Regions from separate parts of the Streptomyces sp. NPDC006711 genome, predicted to be linked through region 2. Evidence: riboswitches for the same ligand, from Rfam matches in the RefSeq annotation. Region 2 holds a riboswitch; each other region holds the start of a gene.

Region 1 (3,268 bases), on a different contig from region 2:
GTACGACCACCGCGTAGTTGAAGAAGACGTGGGCGAGCAGGATCGCCCACACCGTGGTGTCAAGGCGCACCCCCCACAGCTGGTCGAGCAGCCCGCCCCGGCCGAGCAGCGCGAGGAACGCGGTGCCCACGACGACGGTCGGCAGCACGAAGGGCACGGTGACCACGGCCCGCAGGAGCTGCTTGCCGGGGAAGTCGAGGCGGGCGAAGACGTAGGCGCCGGGCAGGGCGATCACGAGGGTGAGCGCGGTGGAGGCGAGCGCCTGCCAGGTGGTGAACCACAGGACGTGGGTGATGTCCGGGTCGCCGAGGACCTGGGTGAGCCGGCCGAACTGCCAGGCGCCGTCCGCCCGGAGCCCCCGGCCGACGATGGCGGCCACGGGCCAGGCGAAGAACAGCGCGAAGAACGCGAGCGGCACGGCCATGAGCGCGAACCGCGCCGCGCCCCGTCGCACGGCGCCGCGCCGCCCCTGCTTTTGGGGCGGCCGGTCCGCCTGGCGGTCTACTTCAGGACGAGCGAGGACCACGACTTGACCCACTGGTCACGGTTCTTGGCGATCCTGTCGGGGGCCACGGTCGCCGAGTTCGTGATCTTGGCGCCGAACCGGGTGAACTCCGGCGGCACCGAGGCGTCCTTGGCGACCGGGTCCACGAACATCTGGAGCGGCATGTCCTGCTGGAACTTCTTGGAGATCAAGAAGTCCAGGAGCGCCTTGCCGCCGGCTTCGTTCTTGGCGCCCTTGAGCAGTCCGGCGAACTCGATCTGGCGAAAGCACGTGCCGGTGGCGACGCCGGTGGGGGCCTCGGCGGGCTTGGGGTCGGCGTAGATGACCTCGGCGGGCGGGCTCGATGCGTAGGAGACGACGAGCGGGCGGTCGCCCTTGGCCTTCTTGCCGCCGGCCGAGCCGGAGAAGTCGGTGTTGTAGGCCTGCTCCCAGCCGTCGTCGACCTTGACGCCGTTGGCCTTCAGCTTCTTCCAGTAGTCCTGCCAGCCCGCGTCCCCGTACGCGGCGACGGAGCCGAGCAGGAAGCCGAGCCCGGGCGAGGACGTCGCGACGTTCTCCGTGACGAGGAGGTTCTTGTACTCGGGCTTGATCAGGTCGTCGAAGGACTGCGGGGGGCTGAGCTTCTTGTCCGCGAAGTACTTCTTGTCGTAGTTGACGCAGATGTCGCCGGTGTCGATGGGCGTGACCCGGTGCTTGTCCTTGTCGAGCTGGTCCTCGGCGGGCACCCGGTCCAGGCCCTTGGCCTCGTACGGGGTGAAGATGCCGTTGTCCAGGGCGCGCGAGAGCAGGGTGTTGTCGACGCCGAAGAACACGTCGCCGCGCGGGGAGCCCTTGGTCAGGATCTCCTGGTTGAGGGCGGCGCCGGCGTCCCCGCTCTTGAGCACCTTGACGGTGTAGCCGCTCTGGGCGGTGAACGCCTTGAGCACCGGGTCGGATGCGGCGAAGGAGTCGTGGCTGACCAGGGTGACGGTCTTGCCGCCGGATCCGCTCGTGCCGGACGCCTTCTTGCCGTCCGAGCCGCCGCAGGCCGCGAGCGTGGCGAGTCCGAGGGCGGCGGCGAGCGACGCGGCCGCGAGCCTCTTGGTACTGCGCATTTCTTCATTCCTCCTGGAGATGACCAGGAAGAGACGCGGCCCTGCCCGCACGACGCGAGGTCGTGCGGGCAGGGCGCAACAGCTTGAGTAATCGCCGAACTTCCTACCCCGCATGACCGGGGCAAGGTTCAGAGGGTCTGCGGTCCGTGTCCCAGTGATGGGTACCGCACTCTCAGCGCTGTGGCGCTCCCCTGTCGGAATATGCAGATGTTTCCCGCCAGGTTACACGGGGCCTCTCGGCGCGGCCCGGGCCGTTTCGCCGTTCGGACGACGGCCCCGGCACACCCCCGGCACAGGCTCCGACGCGCGCCCCGGCACGCGCCCCGGCCCCGCTGCGGCTACCGCTCGGAAGCCGCCAGCTGACCGCAGGCTCCGTCGATCTCCTGACCCCGGGTGTCACGCACCGTCACAGGCACCCCGTGGGCCGCGATGGCCTCGACGAACGCCTTCTCGTCCTCGGGCCGCGAGGCCGTCCACTTGGAGCCCGGCGTCGGGTTCAGCGGGATGAGGTTGACGTGTACGCGCTTGCCCTTGAGGAGCCGGCCGAGCAGATCGCCCCGCCACGCCTGGTCGTTGATGTCGCGGATCAGGGCGTACTCGATGGAGATGCGGCGCCCGGACTTCTCGGCGTACTCCCACGCCGCGTCCAGGACCTCGCGGACCTTCCAGCGGGTGTTGACCGGGACGAGGGTGTCGCGCAGTTCGTCGTCGGGGGCGTGCAGGCTCACCGCGAGCCGGCACTTGAAGCCCTCGTCGGCGAAGCGGTGCATGGCGGGAACCAGGCCCACGGTCGAGACGGTGATGCCGCGCTGGGACAGGCCGAGGCCGTCGGGCTCGGGGTCGGTGAGGCGGCGGATCGCGCCGACGACCCGCTTGTAGTTGGCCAGCGGCTCGCCCATGCCCATGAAGACGATGTTGGACAGGCGCGCCGGGCCGCCCGGCACCTCGCCGTCGCGCAGGGCGCGCATGCCGTCGACGATCTGGTGCACGATCTCGGCGGTCGAGAGGTTGCGGTCGAGGCCCGCCTGGCCGGTGGCGCAGAACGGGCAGTTCATGCCGCAGCCGGCCTGCGAGGAGATGCACATGGTCACCCGGTCCGGGTAGCGCATCAGGACGGACTCGACGAGCGTGCCGTCGTGCAGCTTCCACAGCGTCTTGCGGGTGGTGTCCTCGTCGCAGGAGATGTGCCGGACGACCGACATCAGATCGGGCAGCAGCTCCTCCTGGAGCCGGCCGCGCGCGGCGAGCGGGATGTCGGTCCACTCGGCCGGGTCGTGGGCGTAGCGCGCGAAGTAGTGCTGCGAGAGCTGCTTGGCGCGGAAGGGCTTCTCGCCGATCGCGGCGACGGCATCCTTGCGCTCGGCGGGCGAGAGGTCGGCGAGGTGCCGCGGCGGCTGCTTCGCTCCGCGGGGCGCGGTGAAGGTGAGTTCTCCCGGGACGGGGCGTGCCATGAGCGGTAACTCCTCAGTACGACGAGGCCGGCGATCCCCGCTGGGCGCGGAGCAGGCGACGATACGGTGCCGAAGCCAGGAGACCTCACTGGATCACCCCCGCAGACGCGGGGCCGAAAAGGGCGCGTCGCTCGCTAGCGACGCGCCCTTCAAGAGTAACCGGAGCCCGCCCGGCCCGTACCGAGCCCGAATCGGCGCCCGGCTCCCGCCGAGCGGCA
Region 2 (3,268 bases):
CGCCTGATGTCCTGCGAGATCTTCATCGAGCAGAACTTCGGACCGCACATCGAGCAGAAGTGCGCGGTCTTGGCCGGCTCGGCGGGCAGCGTCTCGTCGTGGAACTCCCGGGCCGTGACCGGGTCGAGGGCCAGGTTGAACTGGTCCTCCCAGCGGAACTCGAACCGGGCGTCCGAGAGCGCGTCGTCCCACTCCTGGGCGCCCGGGTGCCCCTTGGCCAGGTCCGCCGCGTGCGCGGCGATCTTGTACGTGATGACGCCGGTCTTCACGTCGTCACGGTTGGGCAGGCCAAGGTGCTCCTTGGGCGTGACGTAGCAGAGCATCGCGGTGCCCCACCAGGCGATCATCGCCGCGCCGATACCGGAGGTGATGTGGTCGTAGGCGGGCGCCACATCGGTGGTCAGCGGCCCCAGGGTGTAGAACGGGGCCTCTTCGCAGATCTCCTGCTGGAGGTCGATGTTCTCCTTGATCTTGTGCATCGGGACGTGCCCCGGGCCCTCGATCATCGTCTGTACGTTGTGACGCTTGGCGATCGTGTTGAGTTCCCCGAGCGTGCGGAGCTCCGCGAACTGCGCCTCGTCGTTGGCGTCCGCGATGGAGCCCGGCCGCAGGCCGTCACCCAGCGAGTACGTCACGTCGTACGAGGCGAGGATGTCGCACAGCTCCTCGAAGTTCTCGTACAGGAACGACTCCTTGTGGTGCGCCAGGCACCAGGCCGCCATGATCGACCCGCCGCGCGAGACGATGCCGGTCTTTCGGCGGGCGGTCAGCGGAACGTAGCGCAGCAGCACGCCCGCGTGGACCGTCATGTAGTCGACGCCCTGCTCGGCCTGCTCGATGACCGTGTCCTTGTAGATCTCCCAGGTCAGGTCCTCGGCACGGCCGTCGACCTTCTCCAGCGCCTGGTACAGCGGCACCGTGCCAATGGGCACGGGCGAGTTGCGCAGCACCCACTCGCGAGTGGTGTGGATGTTGCGGCCCGTGGAGAGGTCCATGACCGTGTCCGCGCCCCATTGCGTGGCCCAGGTCATCTTGTCGACCTCTTCCTCAATGGAGGAGGTGACCGCGGAGTTCCCGATGTTGGCGTTGACTTTCACCAGGAACCGCTTGCCGATGATCATCGGCTCGATCTCGGGGTGGTTGATGTTCGCGGGCAGCACGGCGCGGCCCGCCGCGATCTCCTCGCGTACGACCTCGGGGGAGACGTTCTCGCGGATCGCGACGTACTCCATCTCCGGGGTGATCTCGCCGCGCCGGGCGTACGCGAGCTGGCTGACGGCCTGGCCGCCACGGCCGCGGCGGGGCTGGCGCGGGCGCCCGGGGAAGACCGCGTCGAGGTTCTTCAGGCCCCCGCGCGGCGAGGTGTGCTTGATGCCGTCGTCCTCGGGACGGACCGGGCGCCCCGCGTACTCCTCGGTGTCGCCACGCCCGATGATCCAGTTCTCCCGGAGCGGTGCGAGGCCTCGGCGGACGTCGGTCTCGACGTCCGGATCGGTGTACGGACCGGACGTGTCGTACAGCGTTACGGCCTTGCCGTTGGTGAGGTGCACCTGACGGACCGGCACCTTGAGGTCGGGGCGCGACCCCTCGATGTACCCCTTGTGCCAGCCGATGGACTTCCCGCTCTCCTCAGTGCTGGAGGCAGGCGTGCGTGCGTCCTGAACGGTCATGAGACCTACTCCCTACGCCGGCATTACCCGGTAACAGGTTCGGCGGTCGGCGCAGCCTCTTCCGTACGGTTCGTACGGCTTTCAGCGCCCTCTCAGCCCGGTGCTCCGAGCTCCCGCGTGTGCAAAGGTGTCACCACGCTAGCGCCCGCACTGGCGCGCTGAACAGAGGGCCCCCTCCGTTCTTGCGATGATCGGGCGGTGACCCCACCAGAACCGCACCCTCCGCATCCCCCCGGCGGACCCGGCCAAGGACACGGCCACACGCACGGCCACGCGCATGGCCACTCACACGGTCACGGGCCCGCGGCACCCGTCTCCAAGCACCTTCGCAAGGTCATCGCCGCCGTCCTGATCCCCTTCTCCGCGGCGGTACTTGTGGGGCTCGTGGTGCTCTGGCCCGGCGGCGCCCCACCGCACCAGCGCACCGGGGTCGGCTTCGACCGCCAGACCCAGCAGGCCAAGGTCCTCACGGTGGACAAAGTGGACTGCGCGTCGGTCCACGCGGGTCAGACCCCGTCGAACGGTGACACCTCCACCGCTGAGAGCGGGCAGGCGAGGAACGCCCCGCGCCAACCGTGCGGCAAGGCCACCGTCGAGGTCACCTCCGGCAAGGAGAAGGGCCGCACCTTCACCGAGGTCGTCCAGCCCGACTCGCCGCGCCAACTGCACGCCGGTCAGGGCGTGATCGTCTCGTACGCCCCCGACGCCCCCCACGACCTCCAGTACTCGGTGACCGATGTGAACCGGCGCTTCCCGATGGCGCTGCTCGCGGGGATCTTCGCGCTCGCGGTCGTGGTCGTCGGCCGGCTGCGCGGGGTGATGGCGCTGATCGCCCTGGTGGTCTCGTTCGCCGTGCTGACCTTTTTCATCCTTCCGGCGGTGTTGCAGGGTTCCAATCCGCTGCTTGTGGCGGTGGTCGGGGCGAGCGCCATCATGCTGATCGCGCTCTACATGTGCCACGGCCTGTCCGCGCGCACCTCGGTCGCCGTGCTCGGCACCCTCGTCTCGCTGATGCTCATCGGGCTGCTCGGCTCGCTCTTCATCGGCTGGGCCGCGCTCACCGGCAACACCGACGACAACACCGGCCTCATCCATGGCCTTTACCCGGGCATAGACATGTCCGGCCTGCTGCTCGCGGGCGTCATCATCGGCTCGCTCGGCGTGCTGGACGATGTGACGGTCACGCAGACCTCGGCGGTGTGGGAGCTGCACGAGGCGAATCCGACGATGGGCCCGCGCGGCCTGTACCGGGCGGGCATCCGGATCGGCCGCGACCACATCGCCTCGGTGGTCAACACCCTGGTGCTCGCCTACGCGGGCGCCGCGCTGCCCCTGTTGCTGCTGTTCTCGATCGCGCAGAGCAGCGTGGGCACGGTGGCCAACAGCGAGCTGGTGGCCGAGGAAGTCGTCCGCACGCTCGTCGGGTCGATCGGGCTGGTCGCTTCGGTGCCGCTGACCACCGCGCTGGCCGCCCTGGTCGTCTCCGCGGACCGGCCCGCCCCCGACGGCCGCGCGGCGCCCCGGCCGGCCGTGAGACGCGGCGCGGGCGGTCATCGCCGCAGGAAGTAGCGGGTCAGCCCGCGTTCTCCTCCGCCAGG
Region 3 (3,268 bases), on a different contig from region 2:
TCGTCGGCGACGACCTCCAGCTTGACCCAGTGGGTGCCCAGCGCTTCGCGGGCCAGGCGCGCGGTGAGCACGGCCTCGCCCGCAGTGAAGCAGCCCGCCGTGTTGGGCAGGACCCGGATGCCGCGCCGCTCAAGGACGGACAGGACCGAGCCCCGTACGGTCGGATCGAGGCGGCGCATGGCGACCGTGGTGAGCTCGGTGCCCGACGCCGCGAGCGCGCGCTCCAGGACGTCCAGGCTCGGCGCGCCGCCGGTACCCATGATCAGGCGGGAGCCGAAGGTGGTGTCGGCGATGGTCAGGTCGTCGTCGGCCATGGCTCAGCCTCCCTGCACGGCGGTCAGGACCTCGACGCGGTCGCCGTCGCCGAGGGTGGTGGCGGACCAGGCGCCGCGCGGCACGACCGTCTCGTTGACGGCGGCGGCGACGCCGGAGCGGGCCGGGGTGAGGGTGGCCACGAGGGCGTCGAGGGTGGTCCCGGGGGCGAGCGGGCGGGGCTCGCCGTTGACGGAGATGGTCATGCGGTCGTCAGCTCCCGAGGTGCGCCGGTGAACCGGCGCGGGGTGAAGGGGCGTGCCTCGTCGGGCAGTTCACCGGTGGTCAGGACGTGCGCCATGACGTCGCCGGTGACGGCGGTGAGCAGGACGCCGTTGCGGTAGTGCCCGGTGGCCAGCACGAGGCCGGGCAGCGCGGTCGGTCCGAGCAGGGGCGCGTTGTCGGGGGAGGCGGGGCGAAGGCCCGCCCGGGTCTCGGTCAGGGGCAGTTCGGTGATGCCGGGCACCAACTCGTGGGCGTCACGCAGGAGTTGGTAGACCCCGCCGGCGGTGACGGTGGTGTCCCAGCCCAGTTCCTCGCTGGTGGCGCCGACGACCAGCTCGCCGTTCTCGCGCGGCACGAGGTAGACGTCGCTGCCGCGCACCACCGCCCGTACGGTCCTGGACAGGAAGGGCGCGTACGCCGGCGGCACGGTCAGGCGCACGACCTGGCCCTTCACCGGGCGTACCGGCGGAAGCAGTTCTTCCGGTACGCCGTCGAGGGTGCCGCTCAGGCTGCCCGCGGCGAGCACGGTCTGGTCGGCGTGGAGTTCGGCGCCGTCGGCGAGGGTCACCCCGGCCGCCCGTCCCCGCAGGACCGTGAGCCGCCGGGCCCAGGCGCGCTCGAACCGTACGCCGGCCTTCTCGCAGGCCACGAGCAGCGCCCGGGCCAGGCGGCGCGGGTCGATCTGGTGGTCGCCGTCCACCCGCAGGCCGCCGCGCACGCCCGGCGCGAGCAGCGGTTCGAGGCGACGGCACTCGCGCCCCGACAGCCACTGCGACTCCAGCCCGCAGCGGGTCTGGAGCGCGTGCAGGTCCCGCAGGTGGGCGCGGTCGTCCAGGTCGAGCGCCACGGCCAGGGTGCCGCAGGCCCGGTAGCCAGTGTCCAGGCCCGTGACCTCGCCGAGCTCGGCCACGAAGGCCGGATAGCGCCGGGCGGATTCGACGTTGAGGGCGAGCAGGGTCTGCTCGCCGTAGTGCAGCTCGGTGACGGCGGCGAGCATCCCGGCCGCGACCTGGGCCGCGCCGCCGCCCGGCTCGGGGTCCACGAGCACGACACCGAGGCCGAGCCGCGCGGCCCGCCAGGCGGTGACGAGGCCGATGATGCCGCCCCCGATCACGAGGACGTCGGACCCGTTCGCGGGCCCGCTGTGTGCAGAACGCATGGGCGTCCAGCCCCTCCCTTCGCCGGCATGACCCGGATCAGGTTCGTACGGTCGGAGGCCGCCCAGCCTCCCTCTCAGCCCGGTCCGTCCGGGCTCCCGCGAGTGCTTTACGCCAGCCACCATAGCCCGAGCCGCCGACGCGCAGTAAGGGAGCGTCCGGGGGCCGGGGAGGGGCCCGGGGGTGGCCTGGGGGCGGCCCGGGGGTGCGCGCCGGGGATCCGTCCCCTACCTGACGCTCAGTCAGCTGCTTATGGTGATCAGGTGAGCGAACAGCAGACGCAATCCCAGACGCGGCACGTGGTCGTCGTCGGCGCGGGCATGGCCGGCGTGCAGACCGCGGTGGCCCTGCGCGAACAGGGCTTCACCGGAGCCGTCACCCTCATCGGCGCCGAACCCCATCAGCCCTACGACCGGCCGCCGTTGTCCAAGGCGATCCTGCTCGGCAAGTCCGAGGGCTCGGCCTTCGAGGTCGACTTCCACGCGCTCGGCGTGGACCTGCGCCTGGGCCTGGAGGTCACCGGCGTGCGGCCGGCCGAGCGGCGCGTGGTGACCGAGGCGGGCGAGGTCGGCTACGACACGCTGGTCATCGCCACCGGCGCCGAACCCCTGACGCTGCCCGGCACCGGGGGAGTGCCCGGCGTGCATCTGCTGCGCACCCTGGACGACGCGCGGCGGCTCCGCCCGGTCCTGGACCAGCGGCACCGGATCGTGGTCGTGGGCGCGGGCTGGATCGGCGCGGAGTTCGCGACCGCCGCGCGGGAGGCGGGGTGCGAGGTCACCGTCGTGGAGGCCGCCGACCGCCCCCTGGCCGGGGCGCTGCCCGCCGAGGTCGCCGCCCCCATGGCCGACTGGTACGCCGAGGCGGGCGCCGATCTGCTCACCGGGGCCAGGGTCGCGTCCATCGGGCCGGGCGAGGTGCGGCTGGCCGACGGGCGGGTGCTGGCGGCCGACGCGGTGATCGTCGGCATCGGCGCGCGGCCCGCGACGGGCTGGCTGGCCGGCTCCGGCATCGAGGTCGGCCCCGAGGGGGCGATCACCGCGGACGCCCGGCTGCGCACCTCACTGCCGGACGTCTACGCGGTCGGCGACTGCGTGTCGTTCCCCTCGGCGCGTTTCGGCGAGCGCCTGCTCGTCCACCACTGGGACAACGCGCTCCAGGGGCCGCGCACGGTCGCCGCCGACATCGTGGGCGAGGCCGCGTCCGACTACGACCCGGTCCCGTACTTCTGGTCCGAGCAGTTCGGGCGGTTCGTCCAGTACGCGGGCCACCATGCGGCCGCCGACGAACTGGTCCGCCGGGGCGACCCCTCGACCACGCCGTGGTCGGTGTGCTGGCTGCGGGAGGGGGCGCTGGTGGCGGTCCTCGCGGTGGGCCGGCCCCGAGATCTGGCCCAGGGCCGCAAGCTGATCGAGTCGGGGGCCCGCCTCGACCCCACGAAGGTGGCGGACCCGTCCACCCCCCTGAAATCCACGACCCGCACGTAAGGCCGACACGGGTGGGCCTCATCCTCAATCGCCGGACGGGCTGACCATGCCCATGCGGGCCAGCATCGTCCCCTTGCCAGGGGCGGG

The links. A riboswitch is a leader RNA that binds a small molecule or an ion and turns the genes downstream of it on or off. The one in region 2 is predicted to bind thiamine pyrophosphate.
Region 1: linked by a shared signal. The riboswitch ahead of ACFYM2_RS31075 (thiamine ABC transporter substrate binding subunit) and the one ahead of thiC (phosphomethylpyrimidine synthase ThiC) in region 2 are both predicted to bind thiamine pyrophosphate.
Region 3: linked by a shared signal. The riboswitch ahead of thiO (glycine oxidase ThiO) and the one ahead of thiC (phosphomethylpyrimidine synthase ThiC) in region 2 are both predicted to bind thiamine pyrophosphate.

The regions. Positions count from the first base shown of each region.
Region 1 covers NZ_JBIAGO010000022.1:87,574-90,841, reverse strand. The annotation lists gene ACFYM2_RS31080 (ABC transporter permease) at 1-424, opposite strand, end outside; gene ACFYM2_RS31075 (thiamine ABC transporter substrate binding subunit) at 502-1,599, opposite strand; TPP riboswitch at 1,682-1,802, opposite strand; gene rlmN (23S rRNA (adenine(2503)-C(2))-methyltransferase RlmN) at 1,938-3,050, opposite strand.
Region 2 covers NZ_JBIAGO010000001.1:724,848-728,115, reverse strand. The annotation lists gene thiC (phosphomethylpyrimidine synthase ThiC) at 1-1,670, opposite strand, end outside; TPP riboswitch at 1,663-1,797, opposite strand; gene ACFYM2_RS03195 (YibE/F family protein) at 1,869-3,239, shown strand; gene ACFYM2_RS03190 (SsgA family sporulation/cell division regulator) at 3,244-3,268, opposite strand, start outside.
Region 3 covers NZ_JBIAGO010000016.1:475-3,742, reverse strand. The annotation lists gene ACFYM2_RS26480 (thiazole synthase) at 1-314, opposite strand, end outside; gene thiS (sulfur carrier protein ThiS) at 318-518, opposite strand; gene thiO (glycine oxidase ThiO) at 515-1,696, opposite strand; TPP riboswitch at 1,694-1,806, opposite strand; gene ACFYM2_RS26465 (NAD(P)/FAD-dependent oxidoreductase) at 1,958-3,181, shown strand; gene ACFYM2_RS26460 (hypothetical protein) at 3,206-3,268, opposite strand, start outside.